Regions from separate parts of the Actinokineospora alba genome, predicted to be linked through region 1. Evidence: riboswitches for the same ligand, from Rfam matches in the RefSeq annotation. Region 1 holds a riboswitch; each other region holds the start of a gene.

Region 1 (7,284 bases):
CGCATCAACGAGTTCGGCGTCGAGGACCCGCTCAACGGTGTCGCGGAGGCCAGCCACACGCTGGTCGACGGCAGCCCGGTGCACCCGACGTTCCTCTACGAACTGATCTGGAACCTCCTCGTCGCGCTGCTCGTCGTGTGGGCCGACCGCAAGTTCCGCCTTGGCCACGGCCGCGCGTTCGCCGTCTACGTCGCCGGCTACACCGTGGGCCGCGGGGTCATCGAGATGATGCGGACCGACCCGGCCACCCAGGTGCTGGGCCTGCGGATCAACGTCTTCACCTCAGCCGTGTTGTTTGTCGGCGCCATCGTCTACATCATCATCGCCCGCCGCCGCGGCCCCCGCGAGGAGCTGTCCACAGTGGACGCCATCGACGGCGAGCCGGTCACCGTCATCGACGAGGACACTGACCTGGACGCGGTGGAACCCATCGACTCCGAGCGCGCCGACGAGGCCACGGACACCACGGATGCCGACACCACGGACTCTGTCACGGAAGCGGACAAGGTCAGCCCGGACGAGAATGCGGAGACCGCCGAGCCCGCGACGTCCGGCAACGACGCCAAGCCGACCAGCTGACCGACCTGGACTCGACGCACCTGGAGTGCCGCCCTCACCCGCGCAGTCGGGTGGGGGCGGTCCTCGTTGTAAGTGCCGACCTCGACGTTGCTAGTGGGTTTGGGGTGTGCGGCATCCCCAATCGGGGATCAGGCCGTCCACCTCTACCCGCGTCTGGGACGGCAGCACCGAACCTTTGACGCAGCCCCCCGACGTCGAGATGCCGAAGACGACCGCCCGCTGGTCCGACGCCGCCGCCACGTCTTCGGCGAAGACCGAGTCGGCGGGGTAGCCGAGGGCGACCAGGGCCTCCTCGACCGCCGCCGCGCGTGGTAACTCGGGGGCGCGCAGGCGGTCGAGCGCTGTGTGGACCTCGACGGCCTTCGTCTCCAGCAGAGTGCGGGTTTCCGGCGTCAGTTCCCGTGGCTGCAGGTGACCGCGGTTGTCTTTCCAGTTCGGTGGGCCATCGCCCTGGTACGCCGTGCCGCCGACCGCCCGGCTCGCCACTGGATCAGTGGTGGTCGTCGGCACCGGCGCGGTCGATGAGAGTGGGCCGTCCGAGCCCGCTTGGGTCGGTGTCCCGCCCGCCCACGCCCACAGCCCCATGGCGGCCACCAAGACACCGATGATCACTGCGAGCGCGGCCCCCAGCCGCTTATTCCCCATGCGCCGAGTGTGTCACGGGACGTGCGGGCACGACTACGGGATGACCTTGGCCTGTGGATAACACTTCGACCGTGGCGTCGTAGTGCTGGGCGATCAGGTCCGCGCGCAAGACCTCGTGCGGTGTCCCCGCCGCGACCGGCGTGCCCGCGTCCAGCAGCAGGAGCCGGTCGGCGTACTGGGCGGCGAGGGTCAGGTCGTGCAGGGTGCTGACCACCGTGGTCCCGTCCTCCGCGCGCAGGCGGTCGACGAGTTCCAGCAGGGCCTGGGCGTGCCCGATGTCCAACCCGGTGGTCGGCTCGTCGAGCAGGAGCAGGCCCGCCTGCTGGGCCAGGACCCTGGCCAGCACCGCCCGCTGCCGCTCGCCGCCGGACAGGGTGCGCAGCCGCCGCCCGGCCAGCGAGGCCAGGTCGAGCCGGGCCAGCACCTGGGTGACCACGGCCAGGTCGCGCGGCCCCTCACGGGCCAGGGTCGCCAGATGCGGTGTCCGCCCCAGCAGGACGTAGTCGGTGACCGACAGGCCCTCCGGGATCAACGGCGTCTGCGGCGCGTACCCGATGGCGCGAGCCCGGTCGCGCGCGGCCATCGACGACGTGGTGAGCCCGTTCAGGGTGATCGCGCCCTGGCTGGGCACCAGCCCCGCGATGGACTTGAGCAGCGTCGACTTGCCCGCCCCGTTCGGTCCGATCACGGCCAGCCAGCTGCCCGCGGGCACCTCGACCGACACCCCCGACACCGCAGGCCGCCCGCCGTACCCGGCGGTGACGTCGCGAAGCTCCAGCGTCATCGCACGCGCTCCCGGTTCATCCGCAGCACCAGCAGGAAGAACGGCGCACCGGTGAACGCGGTGATCACCCCGATCGGCAGCTCGGCAGGCGCGACGATGGTCCGCGCCACCTGGTCGGCGACGATCAGGAACACCGCCCCGCCGACCAGTGACAGCGGCACCACCACCCGGTAGCTGGACCCGGCCAGCAGCCGCACGACATGCGGGACCACGATCCCCACGAACCCGATCAGCCCGCTCACCGCGACCGCCGCCGCGGTGGCCAGCGACGCCGCGAGCAGCACGATCACCCGCACCCGGCCGGGCCGGATGCCCAGGGAGGCCGCTTCCTCGTCCCCGACCGCGAGGACGTCGAGCAGCCGCCCGCACAGGCACAGCACGATGGCCGACACCGTGATGTAGGGCAGCGTCAGCAGCACCTCGTGCCATCCGCTGGTGTTCAGCCCGCCCAGCATCCACGTGTAGACCTGCTTGATCGTGTCCGTGTTGAGCTGCTGCGCGAACGTCTGGATCGAGGTCAGGAACGCCGCCACCGCGATCCCGGACAGCAACAGGATCGCCGTGCCGCCGCCCGCGGAGCGGCCCAGCACCCAGGTCAGCCCGACCCCGCCGAGCGCCCCCGCGAACGCCGCGAGCGGCAGCGGTCCGATGATCCAGCCCGCCGCCGACGGTGCCGTGACGACGACCAGCGTGGCCGCCATCCCCGCCCCCGCGGCCGCGCCCAGCAGATACGGATCGGCCAGCGGATTGCGGAAGACCCCCTGGTAGGCGGCGCCGGACACGGCCAGCGCCGCCCCCACCAGCCCGGCCAGCAGCACGCGCGGGAACCGGACCTGCCACACGATCGCCGCCTCCCGCTCGCTGAGCGGCGAGACACCCCCGGTGAGCTGGGCGACGATCTCGCGGATCACCCGCGTCCACCCCAGCCCGGCCGCGCCGAGCAGGGTGGACACGACGATCGAGGCCACCAGCACCAGCAGCGCCGTGGCCAGGACCGCCGGGGTGAGCCGCGCGCGGGTCACTTGAGCGCGTCGGCCACGGCGCGGACCAGGTCGACGATCCGCGGGCCCCAGCGCGACGCCAGGTCGTCGTCGAGCGCGACCACGCGGTTCTTCGTCACCGCGTCGATCGTGTTCCAGCCGGGCCGCAGCGCCACCGTCTCCGCGGTCTGGCCGCAGCACTTCGTGTCGCCGAGGAAGATCAGCGTGGGGTTGGCCTTGATCACGTACTCCGCCGACAGCTTCGGGTACCCGCTCGCGTCGGTGTCGGCCGCGTCGGCGATGTTGGTCATCCCGAAGAGGCCGTAGACCTTGCCGATGAACGTCTTGGACGTCACGGAGTACAGGTCGGTGTCGAGTTCGTGGTAGTAGCTGCGCGGCGTATCGGTCTTGGGCGTGTCGTGGACGATCTTCGCGATGTCCTCCTTGGTCCGCCGCGCCAGGTCCGCGCCCTGCGCCGCGTTGCCGGTGGCCTTTCCGACCAGTTCGAACTGCGCGTAGACGTCGTCGAGGTTCTTCGCCGCGGGCAGGATCAGCACGGGGATGCCCAGCTTGCCCAGGCCCGCGACCATGTCGCCCGCGTCGCCGGAGGCGATCACCAGGTTCGGCGTGTGGCCCGCGATGGCCTCGACGTTCGGCGTCAGGCCCGACAGCGTGGTCTTGGGCGCCTCGGGCGGGTAGTTCGACTGCTCGTCGACCGCGACGACCTGCTTGCCCGCGCCGATGGCGAACAGCGTCTCGGTGGCACTCGCCGAGAGCGACACGATCCGCTCGGGCTTGCGCTCCAGCGTCAGCGGCTTGCCGTCGGGCGCGGTCACCGTCACCGGGAAGGTGTCGGCGGCCGGGGCGGGCGCGGGCTCCGGGGCGCGGGTGGCGCAGCCTGCGATGGCGAGCGCGCCGACCAGGGCGAGTGCCAGACGTCGCGCGCGTCTGGGGGTCTGCGGGGTCATCTGAACCTCGAGTCGTGGGCCGGGCCGGGCACGGGCCGCCGCCGCTCGACGCGGTCGCGACGCCGCACCCCTGCGCCGGGGGCGGAAGGCGTCGGCGTGCGTCGGCAGGCGACCTGGCTCGGCTCCCGGAGGGGCCATCACAGTTGCGGGACAGCGCCGGATTCGCACCGGACTTCGCTTTCCGCGCACGCCGCCGAACGGCGTAACCGCCCGGCCCGCTGACGCTAGCAGCCGTTGGGCCGACCTACCCCGTGTGCCCAGGCTGACTCGTTTCAGGACTGTTAAACTCGGGTGACCCGCGGGCCGCTGCCGTCCCGCGCCAGAGTGGCTTCGTTCAGTCACCATCAACGAAGCTCCTGAGCGCGAATGAAGACAGTGGAAGGCCGGCGCAGCATGATCTTTTCCGCACTCCCGTCGCCTATGGGCCTCTATGACCCGGCAGCGGAGCGCGACGCCTGTGGCGTGGCGATGGTGGCCGACATCCACGGCCGCCGGTCCCACGCCATCGTCACCGACGCCCTCACCGCCCTGGCCAACCTCGAACACCGGGGCGCCGCGGGCGCGGAGCCGACGAGCGGTGACGGCGCGGGCATCCTCGTGCAACTGCCGGATGAGTTGCTGCGCGCCGAAGCGGGGTTCGAGCTGCCCGAGCCCGACGAACTCGGCAGGAACCGCTACGCCACGGGCCTGGCCTTCCTGCCCGCCGACGCCGACGACCGCGCGAAGGCCGTCGAGCTGGTCGAGCGCATCGCCGAGGAAGAGGGGCTGCGCGTGCTGGGCTGGCGCGACGTCCCGGTCGACCCGGTGGGTGCGGGCCTGGGGCCGACCGCGCTGTCGGTGATGCCCCACTTCGCCATGCCGTTCCTCGAGGCCGCCGAGTCCGATCTCGCCGGCATCGAGCTGGATCGCCACGTGTACTGCCTGCGCAAGCGGGTCGAGCACGCGGGCAGCGAGATCTACTTCCCGTCGCTGTCCTCACGCACCCTGGTCTATAAGGGAATGCTGACGACCGCGCAGGTCCCCGCGTTCTTCGCCGACCTGCGCGACGAGCGGCTCACCAGCGCCATCGCCCTGGTCCACAGCCGGTTCTCGACCAACACCTTCCCGTCGTGGCCGCTGGCGCACCCGTTCCGCTACGTCGCGCACAACGGTGAGATCAACACCGTCCGCGGCAACCGCAACCGCATGCGTGCCCGTGAGGCGCTGCTGGCGTCGGACCGCATCCCCGGCGACCTGACCAGGCTCTACCCGATCGTCGACCCCAACGGCTCGGACTCGGCGTCCTTCGACGAGGTGCTGGAGCTGCTGCACCTGGGCGGGCGCTCGCTGCCGCACGCGGTGCTGATGATGATCCCGGAGGCGTGGGAGAACCACGCCACCATGGATCCGAAGCGCCGTGCGTTCTACCGGTTCCACAACAGCCTGATGGAGCCGTGGGACGGCCCGGCCTGCGTCACGTTCACCGACGGCACGCTCGTGGGCGCGGTGCTCGACCGCAACGGCCTGCGGCCCGCGCGCTGGTGGCGCACCAAGGACGACCGGATCGTGCTGGCCAGCGAGACCGGCGTGCTCGACGTCCCGCCCAGCGAGGTCGTCGCCAAGGGACGGCTCAAGCCGGGCCGGATGTTCCTGGTCGACACCGAGGCGGGTCTGATCGTCGACGACGACCAGGTCAAGTCCGAGCTGGCCGACCAGCTCCCGTACGAGGAGTGGCTGCACGCGGGCCTGCTCAAGATCGCCGACCTGGCCGACCGCGAGCACGTCGTGCAGACGCACGAGTCGGTGCAGCGCCGTCAGGTCACCTTCGGCTACACCGAGGAGGAAGTGAAGATCCTCCTCACGCCCATGGCGATCACCGGCGCCGAGCCGATCGGCTCCATGGGCACCGACACCCCACCCGCCGCGCTGTCGCAGCGGTCGCGGCTGCTTTACGACTACTTCAAGCAGAACTTCGCCCAGGTGACCAACCCGCCGCTGGACGCGATCCGCGAGGAGATCGTCACCTCGGTGCGCCGCATCATGGGCCCGGAGCAGAACCTGCTGGAGCCCGGACCGGCCTCCTGCAGGCACATCCAGCTGCCGTACCCGGTCATCGACAACGACGAGCTGGCGAAGCTCATCCACGTCAACGACGACGGCGACCTCCCTGGCTACGCCAGCACTGTCCTGAGTGGACTGTACGAGGTGGACGGCGGCGGCGCGGCGCTCGCCTCGGCCATCGAACGCGTCCGCCGCGAGGCGTCGGCCGCGATCGAGGCGGGCGCGCGCATCCTGGTCCTGTCCGACCGCGACTCCGACCACCGGATGGCGCCGATCCCGTCGCTGCTGCTGGTCTCCGCGGTCCACCACCACCTCGTGCGCACCAAGGAGCGGCTGCGCGTCGCGCTGGTCGTGGAGAGCGGCGACGCCCGCGAGGTGCACCACATCGCGCTGCTGCTCGGCTATGGCGCGGCGGCGGTCAACCCGTACCTGGCGTTCGAGACGATCGAGGACCTGATCACCCACGGCGCCATCACCGGCGTCGAGCCGCGCACCGCGATCCGCCGGTACGTGCAGGCCCTCGTCAAGGGCGTCCTCAAGATCATGTCCAAGATGGGCATCTCGACCGTCGGCGCCTACACCGCCGCGCAGGTCTTCGAGTCGTTCGGCCTGGCCCAGGACGTGCTCGACGAGTATTTCACCGGCACCCTGTCCAAGCTCGGCGGCGTCGGCCTCGACGTGATCGCCCGCGAGTCCCAGAGCAGGCACCGCCGGGCGCACCCGGAGAACCCGACCGACCGGGTGTACCGGCGGCTGGAGGTGGGCGGGGAGTACGCCTACCGCCGCGAGGGCGAGCTGCACCTGTTCACCCCGGAGACGGTCTTCCTGTTGCAGCACGCGACGAAGACCGGCCGCGAGGACGTCTACCGCGAGTACTCCGCCGAGGTCGACCGCCTCAACCGCGAGGGCGGCGCGCTGCGCGGGATGTTCGCGATGAAGACCGAGGGCCGCACGCCGATCCCGATCGACGAGGTCGAGCCGGTCGAGTCGATCCTGCGCCGCTTCAACACCGGCGCCATGTCCTACGGGTCGATCTCCGCCGAGGCGCACGAGACGCTGGCCATCGCGATGAACAGCATCGGCGGCCGGTCCAACACCGGCGAGGGCGGCGAAGACCCGGACCGCCTGCACGACCCGCGCAGGCGCTCGGCGATCAAGCAGGTCGCGAGTGGACGGTTCGGCGTCACCAGCGAGTACCTCGTGCACGCCGACGACATCCAGATCAAGATGGCCCAAGGCGCGAAACCCGGCGAGGGCGGCCAGCTCCCGCCCAACAAGGTCTACCCGT
Region 2 (7,284 bases), 570 kb from region 1:
GCCGCACCGATCCCAGCACCGGCAACCCGACGTCGGCGCACGCCTCGCGCAGCACCTGGTCGTGGCGGTCGGAGCCGACCTGGTTGAGCACCACGCCCGCCATCCGAACACCCGCGCGGTACGACCGGAAACCGTGCAGCAGCGCGGCCAGGCTCGTGCTCTGGCCGCGGGTGTCCACGACCAGCACCACAGGAGCGTCGATCAGTTCGGCCACATGCGCGGTCGACCCGAACCCGCCCGCTTCGACCTGGTGGCCGATGCGCCCGTCGAACAGACCCATCACACCCTCGACCACCGCGATGTCCGCGCCCAGCGCGCCATGGCGGAACATCGGCCCGACGCGGTGTTCGCCGACGAGCACGGGGTCGAGGTTGCGTCCCGGCCTGCCGCCCGCCAGCGTGTGGTAGCCGGGGTCGATGTAGTCGGGGCCGACCTTGAACGGCGCCACCGTGTGCCCACGCCTGCGCAGCGCGGCCATGAGGCCGGTGGCGATCGTGGTCTTGCCACTGCCCGAACCGGGCGCGGCGATGACCAGTCTGGCTACCACTCGATGCCCTTCTGGCCCTTCTGTCCCGCGTCCATCGGGTGCTTGACCTTGGTCATGTGCGTCACCAGGTCGGCGGCGTCCACAAGGGACTGCGGCGCGTCGCGGCCGGTGATCACCACGTGCTGGTGGCCCGGCCGGCTCGCCAGCGTCTCGACGACGTCGTCGACGTCGATCCAGCCCCACTTGAGCGGGTAGGTGAACTCGTCGAGCACGTAGAGCCCATGGGTCTCCTCGGCGAGCCTGCGCTTGATCTCCGCCCAGCCCTCACGCGCGGCCTCGGCGTGGTCATCCTCGCTGCCCGGCTTGCGCGACCATGACCAGCCCGAGCCCATCTTGTGCCACTCGACTGGACCGCCCTCGCCGGTCTCCTCGTGCACCTTGCCCAGCGCCAGGAACGCGGACTCCTCGCCGACACGCCACTTCGCGGACTTCACGAACTGGAACACGCCGATCGACCAACCCTGGTTCCAGCCGCGCAGCGCGAGGCCGAACGCGGCGGTCGACTTGCCCTTCATCTCGCCGGTGTGGACCACGACCAGCGGCCGGTTGCGGCGCTGCCGAGTGGTCCGGCCATCGTCGGGGACGACTTCGGGTTTGCCTTGTGGCATCGGTGTTTCTCTCCCTCTACGCGGCGCGGGCGGCGCGAACCACGCCCGCCACCGAGTCCGCCGACAGTTCTTCCAGACGAAGGCCGGTGCCGCCGAGCGCGGCGGTCAGCTTGCCCGCCAGGCCGAGCCGGACCGGGCCGCTCTCACAGTCCACGACGACGCTCGCCGTGCCCTCGGCGGCGATCATCGCCGCCGCTCGCATCGCGTCACCCACGGCGTCACGCGACACCGCGACGGTGGCCCGCCCATCGGTCACGACGACCAGGAGCGCACGCCTGCGCGGGTCACGAAGGCGTTCCACGGCAAGGGTTTTGCGGGCGCGGAGCAGTCCGTCGGCGAGTGGGGTGCGGCCGCCGGTGCGCAGGTCGCGCAGCCGGGCCACGGCCGCCTCCACAGACGACGTCGGGGGCAGCGCCAGCTCCGCGGACGACCCGCGGAAGGTGACCAGCCCGACCTTGTCGCGCCGCTGGTACGCGTCGCGCAGCAGCGACACCACGGCACCGGTCACCGCGGACATCCGCTTGCGGGCGGCCATGGAACCGGACGCGTCGACCAGGAACAGGACGAGGTTGCTCTCCCGCCCCTCGCGGACGGCTTTGCGCACGTCTCCGGCCCGCACGATCAGCCCGGCGCCCGTGCGCCCACGGTCGCGCTGGTACGGCGCGGCGGCGGTCAGGGTGCCGACAAGGTGGATGCCGGAGCCTTGTGAGGTCGAAGCCCGAAGCGCTCGCCCGGAGCCCGCTCGGGAGCGGGATCGGCGGCCCGGCGCGCCTTCGCCGACACCGGCGATCTCCAGCTGCCGGGCCCGGAACGCCGGGTCCGGGGTGGCCGGGGCCTGCCCGCCGGACGGCGTTGGTGGCGCTTCGGCGTTCTGCGGCCCTTGCGCGGGCCCGGTCGGTCCGTCACCGGGCTCGGGAGCACCACCCCCAGGACCATCGGGTCCGGGATCCGGGTCGGGCTCGCGGTCCGCTTCCTCGGCCGCGTCCTTCATCGCTTGATCCAGCTGGTCCTGCTCGATGCCGGGCTCGTCGAACGGGTCGCGCCTGCGTCGGTGCGGCAGCGCCAGCCGAGCGGCGACCTCCACATCGGACTCCTCGACCCGCTCCGCGCCCCGCCAGGCGGCGTGCGCGACGGCGGTGCGAGCCAGCACCAGGTCGGCGCGCATGCCGTCGACGTCGAACGCGGCGCAGACAGCGGCGATGCGGCGCAGCTCCGAGTCAGGCAGCGACACCTCGGGCAGCGCCTTGCGGGCCGCGACGATCCTGGTCGCCAGCTCGGCGTCCGCGTCGGACCAGCGCTCGGCGAACCCGGCCGGGTCGGCCTCGAACGCGAGCCTGCGGCGGATGACCTCGGTGCGCGTCGGCACGTCCCGGGAGGCACGCACCTCGACGGTGAGCCCGAACCGGTCGAGCAGCTGCGGGCGCAGCTCGCCTTCCTCCGGGTTCATGGTCCCGACCAGCAGGAACGACGCCGCGTGTGAGACCGACACGCCCTCGCGTTCGACGTGGGCGCGGCCCATGGCGGCGGCGTCGAGCAGCAGGTCGACCAGGTGGTCGTGCAGCAGGTTGACCTCGTCGACGTAGAGGACCCCGCGGTGGGCGGCGGCGAGCAGACCGGGCTGGTAGGCGCGGACGCCCTCGGTCAGCGCGCGCTCCAGGTCAAGGGAGCCGATCAGCCGGTCCTCGGTGGCGCCGACCGGCAGCTCGACGAGTCGGGCGGGCCGAGTGTCATCGTCGAAGTCGGTGTGGGGACCGTCGGGGCAGTGCGGGTCGGGCCGCTCGGGGTCGCAGCTGAACCGGCAGCCCGCGACGACCGACGCCTCCGGCAGCAGAGCCGCCAGCGCGCGCACGATCGTCGACTTCGCGGTGCCCTTCTCGCCCCGGACCAGCACGCCGCCGATCCCGGGGTGCACCGAGTTGAGCAGCAGGGAGAGGCGGAGATCGTCGTGGCCGACGACGGCGGAGAACGGGTAGCCGCTCATCGGCTCACGGGAAAGACAGAGATGGCTGGCAGCACGCCATGATCCTCACTCCGGGTCCGCGCCCGGGTCGGTCTTGGCAGGGGTGGAGTGTCCTGGCTCCCGGATCGCCGCGCCGCTCCGGCCTTCCCAGGGCGGGTGCCCCGGTGGCGCGCGGGGGAGTGGCGCTCCCCGGTGACAGTGGCGGGACCGCACCGGATTCGCACCGGTTTCCTCGCTCACCCTGCTTGGTCGGTCACATCGTCGCAGATGGGGATGCGCCGGCCAAGCCACGTGGCGTGGATCTCGACTACCCGTCGGTTAACGTCTTCGGTTGTGGTGACAGTGGTGGGCATCGGTGCGGACGGCTGGGCGGGATTGACCGACCCGGCCCGCGACGCGTTGGCCAGGGCCGACGTGGTCGTCGGCGGCGCGCGCCAGCTGGGACTGCTGCCCGACGAGGTCAAGGCGGAGCGGGTCGAGTGGCCGTCGCCGCTGCTGCCCGCGATCCCCGACTTCCTCGACACCCACCGCGGCCGTGAGATGTGCGTGCTGGCCAGCGGCGACCCGGTGTTCTACGGCATCGGGACCACCTTGAGCCGGTTCACCGAGGTCCGCGTCCTGCCGCACCCGTCGTCGGCGTCGCTGGCGTGCGCGCGGCTGGGTTGGGCGCTGGAGGACGTGGAGATCGTCAGCGCGGTGGCCCGCCCGGTCGCCCGGCTGCATGCGGTGATCCACCCTGGCGTCCGGGTGCTGGTGCTCAGCGAGAACGCCTCGACCCCGGCCGCCGTCGCCTCCCTGCTGACCGCGCGCGGGTTCGGCGACAGCGTCATGACCGTGCTGACCGACGTGGGCGGGCCGGGGGAGCGGGTCGACACCGGCATCGCCGACGGCTGGTCGGCCGAGGTGGGCGCGCTGAACCTCGTCGCCGTCGAGTGCGTGGCCAGTGCCGACGCCCGGCGGCTGCCGCGCAGCCCGGGCCTGCCGGACGACGTCTACGAGCACGACGGCCAGATCACCAAACGGGAGATCCGCGCGGTCACCATCGCGGCGCTGGGCCCGGAGCCCGGGCAGCTGCTGTGGGACATCGGCGGCGGGTCCGGCAGCATCGGCATCGAGTGGATGCGCAGCCACCCGTCTTGCCGGGCCATCGCGGTCGAGCCGGAAACGGACCGGGCAGCGCGGATCACCCGCAACGCGGCCAGGCTCGGTGTCCCCGCGCTGCGGGTCGTGTCCGGCTTCGCGCCGGACGCGCTGGCCGACCTGCCTGAGCCGGACGCGGTGTTCGTCGGCGGCGGGGTGACGGTCGAAGGCGTGATCGCGGCGGGCTGGGCGGCGCTGCGGCCGGGCGGGCGGCTGGTGGTCAACGCCGTGACGTTGGAGTCCGAGGCGCTCGTCACCCGGTGGCGGGCCGATCTCGGCGGTGAGCTGATCCGGCTGGCGGTCAGCCGGGCCGCGCCGCTGGGCGGGTTCACCGCCTGGCGGCCGATGTTGCCGGTCACGCAGTGGACCGTGCAGAAGGAGGACACATGACCGTGCACTTCATCGGGGCCGGCCCGGGTGCGGCGGACCTGATCACCGTGCGCGGGCAGCGGATCATCGCCGAGTCGCCGGTCTGCCTGTACGCGGGCGCGCTGGTGCCTGAGGAGTTGCTGGCCCTGTGCCCGCCGGGAGCGCGCAAGGTCGACACGGCGAACCTGACCCTCGACGAGATCATCGGCGAGCTCACCGCCGCACACGCGCAGGGCCACGACGTCGCCCGGCTGCACTCCGGCGACCCGTCGGTGTTCAGCGCGATGGCCGAACAGGTCCGCAGGCTCGACGCGGCCGGAATCCCGTATGACATCACCCCCGGCGTGCCCGCCTTCGCCGCGGCGGCCGCTTCCCTGCGCACCGAACTGACCGTCCCGGGCGTCGGCCAGACCGTCGTGTTGACCCGCACCTCGGCCCGCGCCACCCCGATGCCCGACGGCGAGGACCTCGACACCCTCGGCCGCAGCCGGGCGACGATGGTGCTGCACCTTGCCGTGCAACGGATCGACGAGGTCGTGGCGGAGCTGCTGCCGAACTACGGTCCACTGTGTCCGGTCGCGGTGGTGGCCTACGCGTCGCGTGAGGACGAGGTGATCCTGCGCGGAACGCTGTCGGACATCGCCGATCGCGTCCGGGAAGCGGGGATCAAGCGGACTGCGGTGATCATCGTCGGCCGGGTCCTGGCGCCGGAAGGTTTCTGCGACAGCCACCTGTACTCGGCCGCCCGCGAGCGTTCGTGAGCGCGGCCCACGGTGGCTGCGCGCGGGTGTCAGTGAGTGCGGCCGACGATCGTGCCCGCCCGGTCGATCGCCACCACGTCCACCGCCACCTCGGCACCCCGCAGGACTTCCAGGGCGGTGCGTTTGGCGCCCTCGGCGACGGCGTCACCCAGCGGGATTCCCTTGGCCTGCGACAAAGTAAGGGCTTCCAAGGCCGTGTTGGCGCCGAGGATGCGTTCGGCCAGTTCGCTGTCCCCGCCCGCCTCCACCGCCGTGCGTGCCAGGGCGGCGAGGTTGACCTGGGAGCGGGCGGAGTGCAGGTCGAGGTGGCCGTCCGCGAGCTTCGACAGCTTCGCGAAACCGCCCGCGATGGTCAGCTTGGGCACCGGATGGCGGCGCAGGTACTTGAGCACCGCGCCGGCGAAGTCGCCCATGTCGAGCAAGGCGTCCTCGGGCAGGCCGTAGAGATCCATGACCGTGCGCTCCGACGTCGAACCGGTGCACCCGGCCACATGTTGGTACCCGGCCGCGCGGGCGACGTCGATGCCGCGGCGGATGCTGTCGATCCACGCCGAGCAGGAGTACGGGACGACGACGCCCGTGGTACCCAGAATGGAAAGCCCGCCAAGGATTCCCAGCCGCGGGTTCCACGTCTTGCGGGCCAGTTCCTCGCCGCGGTCGACCGAGATCTCGACCACCACGTCACCGGTCCCGCCGTGCAGTGCCGCCACCACAGCGACGTGGTCGCGCATGAGCGTGCGGGGCACCGGGTTGATAGCCGGTTCGCCGACGGCCAGCGGCAGCCCGGCTTTCGTGACCGTCCCAACGCCCGGCCCCGCGACGAACGTCACGCCACTCCCCGGCGGCCCGTGCCGCACGGTCGAGCGGATCAGCGCGCCGTGGGTGACGTCCGGGTCATCGCCCGCGTCCTTGACCACCCCAGCCATGGCGCTGCCCGGATCGAGGTCCTCCACGGCGAGGGCGAAGGCAGGCGTCTGTCCTTTGGGGAGGGTGATGGTGACCGGGTCGGGGAACTCGCCGGTCAGCAGCGCGGTATAGGCGGCAGTCGTCGCCGCCGTGGCGCACGCGCCCGTCGTCCAGCCGTAGCGCAGCCCTTCCGGCGTGCGCCGTTCCTCGGTCATGCCACCAGGGTGCCTGGTCGGCTCGGCCCGATGTCACCGGGGGTGGCGTGGTGAAGGTGTTGATCCTGGGCGGCACGGGGGAGGCCCGGGCTCTGGCCGCCGCACTGGTGGAGCGCCCGGACACCGAGGTCGTGTCGTCGCTGGCGGGTCGGGTCCGCGACCCGAAGCTGCCGGTCGGCGACGTGCGGGTGGGCGGTTTCGGTGGGCCGGAGGGTCTCGCGGACTGGCTGGCGGCCGAGCGAATCGACGCCGTGGTCGACGCCACGCACCCCTTCGCCCAGCGCATCAGTGCCTCCGCCGCGCAAGCCGCGACTCGCTCCGGTGTTCCGCTGCTCATGCTGCGCCGTCCCGGCTGGTCCGCCCGCCCCGGCGACGACTGGCACTGGGTCGACGACCTCCCCGCCGCCGCGCGCCTGCTCCCGACCGTGGGGGAGCGGGTGTTCCTCACCACCGGCCGCCAGGGCCTCGCCGAGTTCGCCGACTGCCCGGGCTGGTTCCTGGTCCGCTGCGTGGACGCGCCGGAACCGCCCACACCGGCGCAGATGCGCCTGCTGCTCGACCGCGGCCCCTACACGGTCGATGGCGAACGGGCCCTGATGACCGAACACCGGATCGACGTCCTCGTCACCAAGGACAGCGGCGGCTCCCTCACCGTCGCCAAGCTCGACGCCGCCCGCGACCTCGGCCTCCCCGTCGTGATCGTGCGCCGACCACCTACCCCCGACGTCGAGAAGGTCGCGACGGTCGACGCCGCCGTGGCGTGGCTGGACCGCTCAGG
Region 3 (7,284 bases), 580 kb from region 1:
CCGCGCTTGGCCAGGTCCAGGGCGAACGCGGCGCGCTCCGCCTCGACCTGGTTGTCGGAGGCGTGCCTGCGTTGGCGGGGGTTGGGTGGGACACGGTCGAGGTAGGTGACGTAGCCGACCAGGTCGTCAGCCGTTGCCAAGGCGTCTTGGGCCTCGGGGGTGAGCCACGGGCGTCCGGCGGGGCCGGTGCCCACGACGACGACCTCGCCGACCGACTCCGACGTCACAGGTGCGGCTGCCTGGCCGGCAACCCCGTCGTTGATCGGGCTGGGGAGCAGCGCCAGCGAGAAGTACGGCACCGTTGTCGGGTCCACTTCGGACAGGGGCATGCTGCGGCCCTGGTCCCAGGTCGCCCGCTCCACATACAGTGCGCGGTCGAGTTTGCCTGCCGCCTCGAAAGCGGCGCGGACCTTGCCGAAGGTGCGGCCCAGCTTCATCACCGCTGCCGAGTCCGTGGCCGCGAGGTGTCGGGCTAGATCCTCCTCGGGCAGGGTTCCGGGCAGTACGGTCAGGACTTCTTCGCCCTCGACCAGCGGCCGACCCAGCACCGCCGCCGCCGCGCTTACCGACGTGACGCCGGGGACTACCTCGGTCTTGTAGCGGTCGCACAGGCGCTTGTGCATGTGCATGTACGAGCCGTAGAACAGCGGGTCGCCCTCCGCCAGCACCACGACATTCCGGCCCGCGTCCAGGTGGACCGCCAGTCGGGCGGCGCTCTGTTCGTAGAACTCGGCCATGGCGCCGGCGTAGCCACCCGGATGGTCCGTGGTCTCGACGGTGAGCGGATAGACGAGCTGTTCCTCGATCTGCCCTTCCCGCAGGTACTGCGCGGCCACGCCACGCGCGATGGACTTGCCGTGGCGGGCGCTGTGGTAGGCGATCACGTCGGCTTCGCCGATCAGGCGCGCGGCCTTGACCGTCATCAATTCCGGGTCGCCGGGGCCGAGGCCGACGCCGTATAGGGTGCCCGTCATTCTTGCTCACTCGCGATCGCGTTGATCGCGGCCACGGCCATGGCGCTGCCGCCCCGCCGCCCGCGAACCACCAGGTACGGCACGCTTCCGTGCGCCGCCAAAGCTTCCTTCGATTCCGCCGCCCCGATGAAGCCCACCGGCAGGCCGAGCACGGCTGCCGGCTTGCCCGCGCCCTCGTCGATCATCTCCAGCAGGCGGAACAGCGCGGTCGGGGCGTTGCCGATCGCCACCACCGAGCCCTCGAGCTTGTCGCGCCACAGTTCCATCGCCGCCGCGCTGCGCGTGTTGTCCAAAGTGGACGCCAGGTCGGGGACGGTCGGGTCCGACAGGGTGCAGATGATCTCGTTGTCCGCGGGCAACCGCTTGCGCGTGACACCGGAGGCGACCATGTGCGCGTCGCACAGGACCGGGGCGCCGTCGAGCAGGGCTTTACGGGCCGCGCGGACGACGTCGGGGGAGTAGGCGATGTCGCTCACCAAGTCGACCATGCCGCAGGCGTGGATCATGCGGACCGCGACGCGGGCCACGTCCTCGGGCAGCCCGGCGAGATCCGCCTCGGCCCGGATCGTGGCGAACGAGCGGCGGTAGATCTCCGCGCCGTCCCGGATGTAGTCGATCAAGGTTCCTGCCTTCCAGACACCTGGTAGCCGCTCTCGGTGGCCACCACGTCGATCACCTCGCCCGCGGGTCGTCCGCAGCGCCGTGCGCAGCCGGACCAGTGCGCGGGTCGGTCAAGGGGCCGTGCGTCCGCGCGGACGTCGGCCAGGGATTTGGCGCAGCCGGGTTGCCCGGTGCACGCGGTGACCCCGACCCACGGCGAAGCCGGGTCGGTGATCAAGCCGGGCACGACGGGTTCCGGTCCCGCGACCACCAGACCGCGCCACGGAGTCACCACGACGTCACGGCCCAGCGCCAGAGCCTGCTCGGAGGTCAGCCTGCCCAACGGGACCGCGACCCCGAAGCCGGCGGTTCCGTCGACGAACTCCACCGGACCCACCGGGCCGACGGCGCCGGGCACGCCAGGCTCGACCCGTTCGGCGGTCGTCGGGAACCGGGCGGCGATCATGCTCGCGTCCAGTTCGGCGATCCGCCACTGCTCATCGCGCAGTTCCAGGAACGCGGCGGCGCAAGCCAGCATCGTCGACACCACGTCCGTCCGCGGCACCCGGACACCGTGGTCCGCGCCGCCGAGCAGGATCGCGACCGACGCGCCCACCGGCAGGGCGGCGACGTCCGCGCCCAGCCACGCCACGTCGCCGCGGCCGTCGTCGAAGACGAACAGGAACCGGCCGGGCAGCGCCGCCAACTCCGGCGTCGCACACAGCTCGGCGTCCAGTTCGGCGGCCAAGCCGGGATCGCCCAGCGGCGAAGACATGATGTTGCGCACTTTCTCGTGCGTCAGCGACGGCAGCAGGCCCGCTTCGGCCAGTCGCGCACCTAGCTCGACCTCGGCGCCCTCGGCCAGCCCACGCACCTGAAGGTTCGCCCGGGAGGTCAGCTCCAACACCCCGTCGCCCAGGTCAGCGGACGCTTCCGCGACGGCCCTGAGCTGCGCGAACGTCAGCCTGCCGCCCGGAATCCGCACCCGCGCCAGGCCGCCGTCGGCGGCCCGGTGGACGTCGAGCGCACCCGGGCAGGCGTCGGCACCCGAGCGGCGGTGGGAGATAGGCACCGCCCGAATATAGGGTGAGCCCGACACTGCGATGGCAAGTGGAGGAAGCCGGTGTGAATCCGGCGCGGTCCCGCCACTGTCACCGGGGAATCGCTTCCCCGGAAAGCCAGGAACTCCCGTCATCGCGACCACGACCCGGGGCGCGGACCCCAGGAAGGGCCTCATGATCCTGCTCTTGTCGACCTCCGACACCGACCTGCTCTCGGCGCGTGCCAGCGGCGCCGACTACCGGCTCGGCAACCCCGCCCGCCTCGGCGTGGACGACCTGCCCGCCCTGCTCGACGGCGTCGACGTGGTCATCGTCCGCCTCCTCGGCGGCCGCCGGGCCTGGGAGGAAGGCCTCGACGCCCTGCTCGCCGGAACCCGCCCGGTCGTCGTCCTCGGCGGCGAGGCGGCACCGGACGCGGAGCTGATGGAGTGCTCGACCGCGCCCGTCGGCGTGGTCGCGGAGGCGCACAGCTACCTCGCGCACGGCGGCGGCGACAACCTTCGCGAACTCTTCCATTTCCTGTCCGATACCCTGCTGCTCACCGGCAACGGCTTCGCCAAGCCGGTCGAGCTGGCCACCTGGGGTCCGCTGGAACGTGAGCCGCGCCGAACCGAGGGGCCGAAGATCGGCATCCTCTACTACCGCGCCCACCACATCGCCGGGAACACCGCGTTCGTCGAGGCCCTCTCGTGCGCCGTCGAGGACGCGGGCGGCCAGGCCGTCCCGGTGTACTGCGCCTCGCTGCGCACCGCCTCCGAAGAGCTTCTCGAAGTGCTGGGGACGGTCGACGCCCTCGTGGTCACCGTGCTCGCCGCGGGCGGCACCCGCCCCGCCGACGCCGGTGCGGGCGGCGACGACGGCGCCTGGGACGTCGGCGCGCTGGCCGCGCTCGACATCCCGATCCTGCAGGGCCTGTGCCTGACGTCGAGCCGGTCCACCTGGGAGGAGAGCGACGACGGCCTGTCCCCGCTCGACACCGCGACCCAGGTCGCGGTGCCCGAGTTCGACGGCCGGATCATCACCGTCCCGTTCTCCTTCAAGGAGCAGGACAAGGACGGCCTGTCGGTCTACGTCGCTGACCCCGAGCGCGCCGCCCGCGTGGCGGGTATCGCGGTCAAGCACGCGACCCTGCGCCACGTCCCGGCGGCCGAGCGCAAGATCGCGCTGATGCTGTCGGCGTACCCGACCAAGCACGCCCGCATCGGCAACGCCGTCGGCCTCGACACCCCGGCCAGCGCGATCGCCCTGCTCAACGCCATGAAGGACGCCGGCTACGACGTCGGCGACCTGCCCGGTGTCTCGGCGGGCGACGGCGACGCGCTGATCCACGCGCTCATCGAGGCGGGCGGCCAGGACCCGAACTGGCTCACCGAGAAGCAGCTCTCCGGCAACCCGGTCCGCATCTCCGCCGCCGAGTACGGCACCTGGTACGAGACGCTGCCCGAGGACCTGCGCGCGTCGATGGAGGAGCACTGGGGCCCGGCACCGGGCACGCTGTTCGTCGACCACTCGAACGACCCCGAGGGGGAGATCGTCCTCGCGGCGCTGCAGGCGAACAACGTCGTGCTGATCGTGCAGCCGCCGCGCGGCTTCGGCGAGAACCCGGTCGCGATCTACCACGACCCGGACCTGCCGCCGAGCCACCACTACCTGGCCGCGTACCGCTGGGTCGCGGGCAGCTTCGGCGCCCACGCGATGATCCACCTCGGCAAGCACGGCAACCTGGAATGGCTGCCCGGCAAGAACCTCGGCATGTCCGCGTCCTGCGGGACTGACGCCGCGTTGGGCGACATGCCGCTGATCTACCCGTTCCTGGTCAACGACCCGGGCGAGGGCACCCAGGCCAAGCGCCGCGCCCACGCCACCCTGGTCGACCACCTGGTCCCGCCGATGGCCCGCGCCGAGAGCTATGGCGACACCGCCCGCCTGGAGCAGCTGCTCGACGAGCACTCCAACATCGCCGCGATGGACCCGGCGAAGCTGCCCGCGATCCGCGCCCAGATCTGGACGCTGATCCAGGCCGCCAAACTCGACCACGACCTCGGCCTGGAAGACCGCCCGCACGACGCCGAGTTCGACGACTTCCTGCTGCACGTCGACGGCTGGCTGTGCGAGATCAAGGACGTCCAGATCCGCGACGGCCTGCACACCCTCGGCCTCGCCCCGACCGGTGCGGCCCGAGTCAACCTGGTCAACTCGATGCTGCGTGCCCGCCAGATGTGGGGCGGCAAGGCGTCGGCGCTCCCCGGCCTGCGTGAGGCGCTCGGGCTCTCGGAGGACGGTTCGGAGACCCGCACCAAGACCGACGAGATCGACGCCCGGGCACTCGCCCTCGTCGAGGCGATGGAGACCCACGACTGGTCGATCGACGCGGCCGCCCAGGTCACCCGCGAGGTGCTCGGGACTGAGAACGAAGCTGTCACCGAGGTCCTGACCTTCGCCGCGCTGGAAGTCGTTCCCCGCTTGGCGAAGACCACCGACGAGATCGACCACGTCCTGCACGCCCTCGACGGCGGCTACGTCCCGGCGGGCCCGAGCGGCTCACCGCTGCGCGGTTTGATCAACGTGCTGCCGACTGGCCGCAACTTCTACTCCGTCGACCCGAAGGCGATCCCGAGCAGGCTCGCCTGGGAGACCGGCTCGGCCATGGCGGAGTCCCTTGTGGACCGCTACAAGACCGACACCGGCGAATTCCCGCGCTCGGTCGGCCTGTCGGTGTGGGGCACGTCGGCCATGCGCACGGCGGGTGACGACATCGCCGAAGTGTTGGCGCTGATGGGTGTCCGCCCGGTCTGGGACGAGGCGTCGCGGCGGGTCAGCGGCCTGGAAGTCATCTCCCTGGAGGAGCTGGGCCGCCCGCGCATCGACGTCACGGTCCGAATCTCCGGCTTCTTCCGCGACGCTTTCCCCCACGTCGTCTACCTCCTCGACGACGCCGTGCGGCTGGTGGCGGCCCTGGAAGAGTCCGAAGAGGACAACTACGTCCGCGCGCACGTGCTGGCGGACAACGCAAAAGACGAACGTCGCGCGACCACCCGCATCTTCGGCTCCAAGCCCGGCGCCTACGGCGCGGGCCTGCTTCCCCTGATCGACAGCCACAACTGGCGCGACGACTCGGACCTGGCCGAGGTCTACGCGGTCTGGGGTGGTTTCGCCTACGGCCGCGACCTCGACGGCGCCCCCGCCCGCGAGGACATGGAATCGGCCTACAAGCGCATCGCCGTGGCGGCCAAGAACGTCGACAGCCGCGAACACGACATCGCCGACTCCGACGATTACTACCAGTACCACGGCGGCATGATCGCCACCGTCCGCGCGCTCACCGGCAAGGCCCCCGCCGCCTACATCGGCGACAGCACCAGGCCGGAGTCGGTCCGCACCCGCTCCCTGGAGGAGGAGACCAACCGGGTCTTCCGCTCCAGGGTGGTCAACCCCCGCTGGATCGAAGCAATGCGCCGCCACGGCTACAAGGGCGCTTTCGAACTGGCGGCGACTGTCGACTACCTCTTCGGCTACGACGCGACGACGGGCGTGGTCGCGGACTGGATGTACGACAAACTGGCCCAGACCTACGCCCTGGACCCGGAGAACCGCAAGTTCCTCACCGAGTCGAACCCGTGGGCCCTGCACGGCATCGCGGAACGACTGCTGGAAGCAGCGGAACGCAAGATGTGGGCTGACCCCGACCCGGCCACCCTGCAGCAGCTCCAAGAGCTATACCTGCAGGTGGAGGGCGACATCGAAGCAGGCTCCGAGTAGCAGGCGGACTTCGCCGAATCGACGCCGCGCCGCGGCTGTGAGTGCCATGATCCCCCTCAGCGAACCAGGGGGATGCGATGTCGGTACGAACATGGCGCTCAGCCGCGGCGCTCGCGATCGTGGCGCTGTTCTTCGCGTCAGGAACGGTGATCGCCGCGGAGCGGCCCGGGCGGGGCTCGCTCACGAGCTACCTGGTTGCCCACCTTGGGTGCCTTTCGGTCAGCCCGCCAGAGGGTTACACCGACCCCGGTGGATGGCGGCGGGTCATCGCGTTGTCCCCCGCCGCCGACCACATCGTGCTCGTTCTGGTCAGCCGGTCGTCGGACCTGCGCCTGTGTTCGTCCAGACCCGGCGAGTCCTCGCGGGGCTACTGCCCGGCGAGCGGCTCCGACATGGTCGACAAGCGGTTCCTCGGCTGCTTGTCGACCATGTCGGAGCCGGGCATGGTGGTGGTCGCCGGGGGAGTGGCTCCTGAGGTCGGTGCGCTCGTCCTGCTGCTGCCCGACGGGACCACCCTCGACGCCGAGGTCGCGGGCGGTGCGTTCGTGGTCGCCGGACCTGCGGCCGTGGACGACCATCCCGATTCACTGCGGGTGCGCGTCAGCGACCACGATGGCGCGCCGCTGTACGAGGGCCCGCTATTTCGTCCACCGGGCGTGCGCTAACGAGTCTGTGTAGCAACGTGAACTGGTGCCCGGTCCTACTGGGCACCAGGGTCGTAGCCATGGAACTCGCCGGAATCCTCGTCCCGCTCATCACGCCCTTCACCGCCGACGACCAGGTCGACCGAGACGCCCTGGCCTGCCTGGCCCACGAAGTGATCACCGACGGAGCCACCGGCATCGTCGCCCTGGGCACCACAGCCGAGGTCGCGGCCCTTGATCCCGACG
Region 4 (7,284 bases), 170 kb from region 1:
ATCGCCAGGGAGAACAGCAGGAACGGGCGGTTGGCCAGGATCGACCGCCACACCCGGGTCACCCGGACCTCCGAGCGCGCGGGCGCGTCCTGGCCGGGCAGCGACCGGAGCTGCAGGACGGTCAGCACCGCGAAGACCCCGGCCGCCACCAGGCACGTCAGCCGGAAATCCAACGCGGTGAGGCCGAGGCCGACGACCGGGCCGAGCAGGATTCCCGCCTGGTAGAAGACGTTGAACAACGCGAACGCCTCGACCCGGCGCGGCCCGGCGTCCTGGGCGACATAGGCGCGGACGGCCGGGTTGAACAGCGCCCCGGCGAAACCGGTGGCGGCGGAGGCGATGATCAGCGCCGGAACCGAGTCGACCACGCCCAGGAGGGCGAAACCCGCTGTGCGCAAGGCGCATCCGGCGACGATGAGCGGTTTGCAGCCGAACCGGTCGGCGAGCGTGCCGCCGATCAGGAACATCCCCTGCTGGGCGAAGTTGCGCACCCCGAGGATCAGGCCGACCAGCCACCCGGCGAGCGCGAGTTCGCCCGACAGGTGCATCGCCAGATACGGCATCAGCATGTAGAAGCCCAGATTGATGGTGAACTGGTTGAGCACCATCAGCCGGACCGGCCTGCCGAACGACCGGTATTCCCGCAGCACGCCGGTCATGCGCCCGCCGCCTCGGGGGCGTGCACGGTCGTGCAGCGGGTCCAGCGGGTGACGACCCGGTCGGACGGACTGGCGATCACGTCCGGTTCGTCGGGTGTGGGGGAGCCGAGTAGGCCGTGTGCGGCGCAGTAATCGTCGTTGTAGACGGTGTCGAAGTAGCGGTGCGGGCCGTCGGGGAACACCGCGACGATCCGCGTGTGCGGGTCCTGCGTGCGGGCCGCCCAGCCCGCCACCAGCGCGACCGCGCCGACGCTCCAACCCCCGCCCGCGTGGTGCGTCGACGCCAGGGCGCGGCACGACTTGACCGCCTCCGCGGGGGCGACCCAGTGCACCTCGTCGAACGCCGCGTAGTCGACGTTGCGTGGGTGGATGCTCGACCCCAGCCCACGCATGAGCCGGGTGCCCGCGGGCTGGCCGAAGATCGTCGACCCGACCGTGTCGACGCCGATCAGCCGCAGGTGCGGGAAGTACTCGCGCAGCACCTTCGCGATCCCTGCCGAGTGCCCGCCCGTCCCCACCGAGCACACCAGCACGTCGATGCGGCCGAGTTGGGCGAGCAGCTCCAAGGCGAGCGGCGCGTAGGCGGCGACGTTGTCGGGGTTGTTGTATTGGTCCGGGCAATAGCTGCCGGGGGCCGCGTCGAGGATCGCGCGCACCCGCTGCCTGCGCGCCTGCTGCCACCCGCCCTTCGGATGCGGCTCGGTCACCGTCTCCACCCGCGCGCCATACGCGCTGAGCAGCCGGTGCATCATCGGCTCCATCCCCGGATCGGACACGAGGGTGACCGGGTGCCCGTGCACGATCCCGGCCAGCGCCAAGCCGAGTCCGAGGGTGCCGCTGGTGGACTCGACGATCCTCGCGCCGGGCGCGAGATCGCCGCGCGCCCGCGCCTGAGTGACCATGTGCAGGGCGGGGCGATCTTTGATCCCACCGGGGTTGCAGCCTTCGAGCTTCGCCCAGAAACCCCGTCCCGCGGGGCAGAGCGGGCGGTCGATCCAGAGCACGGGCGTGTTGCCGACCGCGTTGGCCGCGGTGAGGCAGGTGGCGGCGGCGGGGTTGACGAGATGGGCGGTGTTCGCGCGGGTACGCAGGATGTCGGTCATCGGAGCTCGATTCGAGAGTGTCCACAAGGGACAAGACGTCAGGGCCGGAGCCGCGCTGCCGCGCGGCTGGCGACGTCAGGACCTGGCGACCGAGATCTCGACCAGTAACGCGCGTCCCGAGGGGCGGGGTAACGACGCGCGGGGGGTCTCGACGGGTGGCGCCGGGTCGGCGGGCAGTGCCGTGACCGGCCGCTCGCAGTGGTCGGACTCCGCCGTCGCGGTGGAGGTGGAGGTGGAGGTGGAGTCCGGCACGTGCGCCTGGTGCGCGCCCACGCCGCAGCCGTCGAGGTGGTGCTCGACGGCTGCCGGAGCCGCGCCCACACTGTCCTGGTGCGGCGGACACAATGCCGCCGCGAGCACCAACAGCGAGGAGATGAGCAGGGCGAGGCCCGACCACGCACCGCGCCGCCGCGCGGGAGTCGGCTGCTTCCCCATGATCTCGAAGCTAGCAGTGTCGGCCGCACGGGGTTCGGCGTGTGGCCCACATCTCGCGCGGCGGCGGGGTTGTGAATTTCCCAATCGGTCAGAAGTCCTCGTCGAAGCTCACCGAGCCGGTGACGGCGACCTGGTACGCCGACACCTTCCGCTCGAAGAAGTTCGACAGCTCCTGCACGTCCTGCAGCTCCATGAACGTGAACGGGTTGCCCGACCCGTACTCCGGTGCCAGCCCCAACGCCGCGAGCCTGCGGTCGGCGACGTGTTCCAGGTAGGCGCGCATGTCGCTCAGCGGCAGGCCCGCGACGCCCTGGCCGAGGAGGTCCTCGGCGAACCGGGTCTCGGCGTCGACCGCTTCGCGCAGCATCTGGCGGACCTGGTCGTGCAGCGCGTCGTCGAACAGGTCCGGTTCCTCGCGGCGGACGGTTTCCACCACGTCGAAGGCGAACGCCATGTGCATGGACTCGTCCCGGAAGACCCAGTTCGTGCCTGACGCCAAGCCGTTGAGCAGGCCCCTGGACCGCAGGAAGTACACGTAGGCGAAGGCGCCGTAGAAGAACAGGCCCTCGATGCACGCGGCGAAGCAGATCAGGTTCAGCAGGAACCCGCGTCGGTCCTCTTTGGACTCCAGACGGTGCAGGCCGTTGATCGAGTCGATCCAGCGGTAGCAGAACTCCGCCTTGTCCCGGATCGACGGGATGTTCTCCACCGCGGCGAACGCGGCGGCCCGCTCCTGCTCGTCGGGCAGGTAGGTGTCGAGCAGGGTCAGGTAGAACTGGACGTGCACGGCCTCCTCGAACAGCTGCCGCGACAGGTAGAGCCTGGCCTCGGGGGCGTTGATGTGCTGGTAGAGGTTCAGCACCAGGTTGTTGGCGACGATGGTGTCGCCGGTGGCGAAGAAGGCGACCAGCCGGTTGATCAGGTGCCGTTCGGCGCCGGTCAGCTTCTTCAGGTCGGCGAGGTCGGAGTGCAGGTCGACCTCCTCGACGCTCCACGTGTTCTTGATGGCGTCGCGGAAGCTCTCGTAGAACCGGGGGTACCGCATCGGCCGCAGGGTCAGGTCCATGCCAGGGTCGAGCAGGGACTTGGCCCGCCGGGTGTTGTCCAAAGTGGTCACTCGCACGCCTCGCAGGTCTCGGGGTTCTCCAAGGAGCAAGCGATTGCGTCAGGTGAAACCGTCGCCTGCTGGATGCGCGTCGCCGGGCGGGAGCGCAGGTAGTACGTGGTCTTGAGGCCGGTCTGCCAGGCGTAGCGGTACATCGACGACAGCTTCCCGATCGTCGGCGAGGCGACGAACAGGTTCAGCGACTGGCTCTGGTCGATGTACGGGCCGCGCGCGGCGGCGAGGTCGATCAAAGCGCGCTGCGGGAGTTCCCACGCGGTGCGGAACAGCGCCCGGCTCTCCTCGGGCAGGGACTCGATGCCCTGCACGGAACCCTCGTCGCGCTTGAGGGTCGAGCGCACCGACGGTGTCCACAGGCCGTGCTTCTTCAACTCCGCCACCAGGTACGAGTTCACCTGGAGGAACTCACCCGAGAGCGTCTCGCGCTTGAACAGGTTCGACACCTGCGGCTCGACGCACTCGAAGCAGCCCGCGATGGACGCGATCGTCGCCGTCGGCGCCACCGCGATCAGCAGCGAGTTGCGCAGGCCGTGCTCGGCGATCCGCTCCCGCACCGCCGCCCACCGCTCGGTCTGCGTCGGCGTCACTCCCCACAGGTCCGGCTGCAGGTCCCCGCGGGCCGCGCGGGTCTGCTGGTAGGCCGGGTGCGCGCCCGCGCTCGCCGCCTGCGCCGCCGAGGTCTCCAGCGCGGTCAGGTAGATCTCCTCGGCGATCCGGGTCGACAGCTCCTTCGCCTCCGCGCTGTCGAACGGCAGGCGCAGCGCGAAGAACACGTCCTGCAGGCCCATCACCCCGAGCCCGACCGGGCGCCAGCGCGGGTTGCTCCGGCCGGCCTGCTCGGTGGGGTAGTAGTTGATGTCGATCACCCGGTCGAGGAACGTGACGGCCGTGCGGACGGTCTCGCGCAGCCGCTCCCAGTCCATGCCCCCGGCGTGGTCGAGGTGCGCGCCGAGGTTGACCGAGCCGAGGTTGCACACCGCGGTCTCGTCGTCGCTGGTCACCTCCAGGATCTCGGTGCAGAGATTGGACAGGTGCACGACGTTGCCGGGCTCGGCGGTCTGGTTGCAGGTGCGGTTCGCGGTGTCCTTGAACGTCATCCACCCGTTGCCGGTCTGGGCGAGCGTGCGCATCATGCGGCCGTAGAGGTCCCGCGCCTTGACTGTGCGCACAGCCCGTCCGGCCTCCTCGGCGGCGCGGTAGGCGCGGTCGAACGCCTCGCCCCACAGGTCAGGCAGCTCGGGGATCTCGGCGGGGTCGAACAGCGACCAGTCGGCGTCGGCCTCGACCCGGCGCATGAACTCATCGGGGATCCAGTTGGCGATGTTCAGGTTGTGCGTCCGCCGCGCGTCCTCACCCGTGTTGTCGCGCAGTTCGAGGAATTCCTCGATGTCGGGGTGCCAGGTCTCCAGGTACACGCAGGCCGCGCCCTTGCGCCTGCCGCCCTGGTTGACCGCCGCCACCGACGCGTCCAGTGTCCGCAGCCACGGCACGATCCCGTTGGAGTGCCCGTTGGTGCCCCGGATCAGCGCGCCGCGCGAACGCACCCGCGACCACTGCACACCGATGCCGCCCGCGAACTTCGAGAGCCGCGCGATCTGGGAATACCGCTCGTAGATGGACTCCAGCTCGTCGCGCGGCGAGTCGAGCAGGTAGCACGACGACATCTGGGTGTGCCGGGTGCCGGAGTTGAACAGGGTCGGTGAACTGGGCAGGTAGGCCAGCGACGACATCAGCCGGTAGAACGCGATGGCCTCACTCGGCGTGTGCGACAGTCCACACGCGACTCGGAGCAGCCAGTGCTGCGGCCGCTCGACGACGGCCCGGTTGTCGGGGTGGCGCAGCAGGTAGCGGTCGTAGACCGTGCGCAGGCCGAAGTACTCGAACCGCAGGTCGGCGTCGTGGTCGACGGCGTCGTCGAGCTTGCGGGCGTGCGTGGCCACGAACGCCGCCGTGCCGTCGCCGATGAGGCCGTGGGCGTGGCCGAGCGCGACGCTCTGGCTGAACGAGTGCACGCCCTGCCCGCGGGTCTCCTTGTCGAGGTAGCCGGCGAGCAGGCGGGCGGCGAGCTTGGAGTACTGCGGCTCCTCGGACACCAGCTCGGCGGCGGTCTGGATGGACAGCCGGTCGAGTTCCTCGGTGCTCGCGCCGTCGTAGAGCCCGCTGATCGTCTTCGTGGCCACCCGGCGCGGGTCGACCTCGGCCAGGCCGTCGGCGCAGCGGGCGACGGCACGGATGATCTTGGCTGGGTCGACCGGCTCGGTGTCGCCGCTGCGCTTGCGGACGCGCATCGTTTGGGCGGCGGTCTGGGTGGTGGCTGTCACGGGCTCTCTCCTCGCGAGCTCGGGCTGACGTCCTGCCCCCGGAGCGCACGCGGAACCGACGGCGCCCACCGGCGCCGCGCAGCCCACGGCCCTCCCTCGGGACCAGGAACTCCCGCCCGCGACGCGGACGGGTGAGCGGGCAGGTCTTCGGACTCACGGGCAGGCCGACCGGCGCCGTCGCGCCTGTCGGCAGGTCTACTGGCCGTCGCTTCCCGGACTTCGTCCAGTGCTTGTTGACGGCGGTCGTTCCCGTTCACCGCTGCGGGGCAGTCCCGGACTCACACCGGGTTCCCTCTTGCGACGGCCGCCCTGGTTGGACGGCCGAACCAGCTCTCGGCACACAATACATGGGTGATCACCGGGCTCGTGCACCTACATGTTGTGTCGGAGTGTCGCGGCTGCCCGGGGATACGTACGTGCGAGTTAGGTACCGAAATACGTAACTTCACCAATTCACTGTCCGGGTGGGACAGTCGATGCTGGGACCTATGAACACCACTATCTCCGCTGGGTTGGCCGCGACGCTCGACGTGGAGGACCGCGCTGAGGGGCGCGGCACGTTGTCGCCGCACGACCGGATCACTTGTGGGCTGCACCGGCGGTGGGTTCACGAGTGTGTGGCGTCGCCGCAGCATGTCATCGCGGTGACTGGTCACCGCTGGTGTTGCGGGCGGGCGGTTTCGGTCGCGGTGGATGAGCTCGCTGGGACTGTGGCGCTGTTGTGTGGGACTTGTGGGGTGCCGGATTCTTTCGCGAATCGGCAGGTTGTTCGGGCTTGTCGGGGGAGTTTGCGGGCTTCTCGGCGTGCTGTGTTTCGGACTCGTTCGGTGGCTTGATGCGTTTCGGGCGTCTTTGGCGTGCTGGTGCCTATTTGGGTGGTTCGCCTTGATTTGGGGACCCCCAGAAATGGGCCTGCGCGGGCAAAGAGGGTGGGGAGGTGAAACCCACCCGCGCCGGAAGTTTAGGCCCATTTCACCCCAAATCAAGGCGAACCACCCAAATAGGCCGTTGGGTTCGGCCCCTTGCGTTCATTGGGTTCTGGGGCAGGGCTGACCTGCTCAAGTGGTGCAGGTTTAGTTGAGTGCCGTTCGGATTGCGGTGGTGAAGCGCTCCGGGCGGTAGCGTTCGGGATCTGTCAGGACTAGTCGGGCGGCCATCTCGAATAGGGTTACGACGGTGTGGGCGACGATCTCTGGGTCGAGGTCGGCCTTATGTTTCGGAAGTAGTTCGCTTGCCAGTTTCTCGGTGCGCTTGAGGACTCTTCCCCTGGCCTCTTCGCGAACGGCGTGGAATTGGGCCGGCATATCTGCCATGGGCATCACGATGCAGGTCCATCGGTCCGGGGCCTCGCGGACCGCTTTCAGGAATTCCGCCAGGATGTGGGCGAGTTGGTCGCCCGGGTCCGTTTTCGCCGGGTCGGGGTGGATCGCCGCCAGTTGGGCCAAGCCCTGTTCCTGTTCGCGGCGCAGGAGGGTGTCCAGTAGTTCCGCGCGGTTGCCGAAGACGCCGTAGACGACTGGTTTGGTGACCCCGGCCTGCTCCGCCACCGCGTCCATCGTGACGGCCGTGTGTCCTGCCGTCACCACCAGATGCAGGGCGGCGTCGAGGAGTTCGGAGCGGCGTTGTTCGACGGGGACGCGAGC

What was found. A riboswitch is a leader RNA that binds a small molecule or an ion and turns the genes downstream of it on or off. The one in region 1 is predicted to bind cobalamin.
Region 2: linked by a shared signal. The riboswitch ahead of C8E96_RS22575 (putative cobaltochelatase) and the one ahead of C8E96_RS20035 (ABC transporter substrate-binding protein) in region 1 are both predicted to bind cobalamin.
Region 3: linked by a shared signal. The riboswitch ahead of cobN (cobaltochelatase subunit CobN) and the one ahead of C8E96_RS20035 (ABC transporter substrate-binding protein) in region 1 are both predicted to bind cobalamin.
Region 4: linked by a shared signal. The riboswitch ahead of C8E96_RS20805 (ribonucleoside-diphosphate reductase subunit alpha) and the one ahead of C8E96_RS20035 (ABC transporter substrate-binding protein) in region 1 are both predicted to bind cobalamin.

The regions. Positions count from the first base shown of each region.
Region 1 is NZ_SNXU01000001.1:4,327,938-4,335,221, forward strand. Features, by position in the region: gene lgt (prolipoprotein diacylglyceryl transferase) at 1-579, shown strand, start outside; gene C8E96_RS20020 (hypothetical protein) at 670-1,224, opposite strand; gene C8E96_RS20025 (ABC transporter ATP-binding protein) at 1,214-2,008, opposite strand; gene C8E96_RS20030 (FecCD family ABC transporter permease) at 2,005-3,030, opposite strand; gene C8E96_RS20035 (ABC transporter substrate-binding protein) at 3,027-3,956, opposite strand; cobalamin riboswitch at 4,043-4,166, opposite strand; gene gltB (glutamate synthase large subunit) at 4,350-7,284, shown strand, end outside.
Region 2 is NZ_SNXU01000001.1:4,893,747-4,901,030, forward strand. Features, by position in the region: gene C8E96_RS22565 (cobyrinate a,c-diamide synthase) at 1-547, opposite strand, end outside; gene cobO (cob(I)yrinic acid a,c-diamide adenosyltransferase) at 541-1,155, opposite strand; gene C8E96_RS22575 (putative cobaltochelatase) at 1,172-3,136, opposite strand; cobalamin riboswitch at 3,223-3,348, opposite strand; gene cbiE (precorrin-6y C5,15-methyltransferase (decarboxylating) subunit CbiE) at 3,449-4,645, shown strand; gene cobM (precorrin-4 C(11)-methyltransferase) at 4,642-5,385, shown strand; gene C8E96_RS22590 (cobalt-precorrin-5B (C(1))-methyltransferase) at 5,415-6,506, opposite strand; gene C8E96_RS22595 (cobalt-precorrin-6A reductase) at 6,554-7,284, shown strand, end outside; gene C8E96_RS22600 (TetR/AcrR family transcriptional regulator) at 7,280-7,284, opposite strand, start outside.
Region 3 is NZ_SNXU01000001.1:4,906,876-4,914,159, forward strand. Features, by position in the region: gene cobJ (precorrin-3B C(17)-methyltransferase) at 1-974, opposite strand, end outside; gene C8E96_RS22625 (precorrin-8X methylmutase) at 971-1,594, opposite strand; gene C8E96_RS22630 (hypothetical protein) at 1,591-2,646, opposite strand; cobalamin riboswitch at 2,662-2,781, shown strand; gene cobN (cobaltochelatase subunit CobN) at 2,810-6,394, shown strand; gene C8E96_RS22640 (hypothetical protein) at 6,472-7,059, shown strand; gene dapA (4-hydroxy-tetrahydrodipicolinate synthase) at 7,119-7,284, shown strand, end outside.
Region 4 is NZ_SNXU01000001.1:4,500,163-4,507,446, forward strand. Features, by position in the region: gene C8E96_RS20785 (MDR family MFS transporter) at 1-659, opposite strand, end outside; gene C8E96_RS20790 (PLP-dependent cysteine synthase family protein) at 656-1,762, opposite strand; gene C8E96_RS20795 (hypothetical protein) at 1,838-2,197, opposite strand; gene C8E96_RS20800 (ribonucleotide-diphosphate reductase subunit beta) at 2,286-3,314, opposite strand; gene C8E96_RS20805 (ribonucleoside-diphosphate reductase subunit alpha) at 3,311-5,641, opposite strand; cobalamin riboswitch at 5,763-5,987, opposite strand; gene C8E96_RS20810 (TetR/AcrR family transcriptional regulator) at 6,715-7,284, opposite strand, start outside.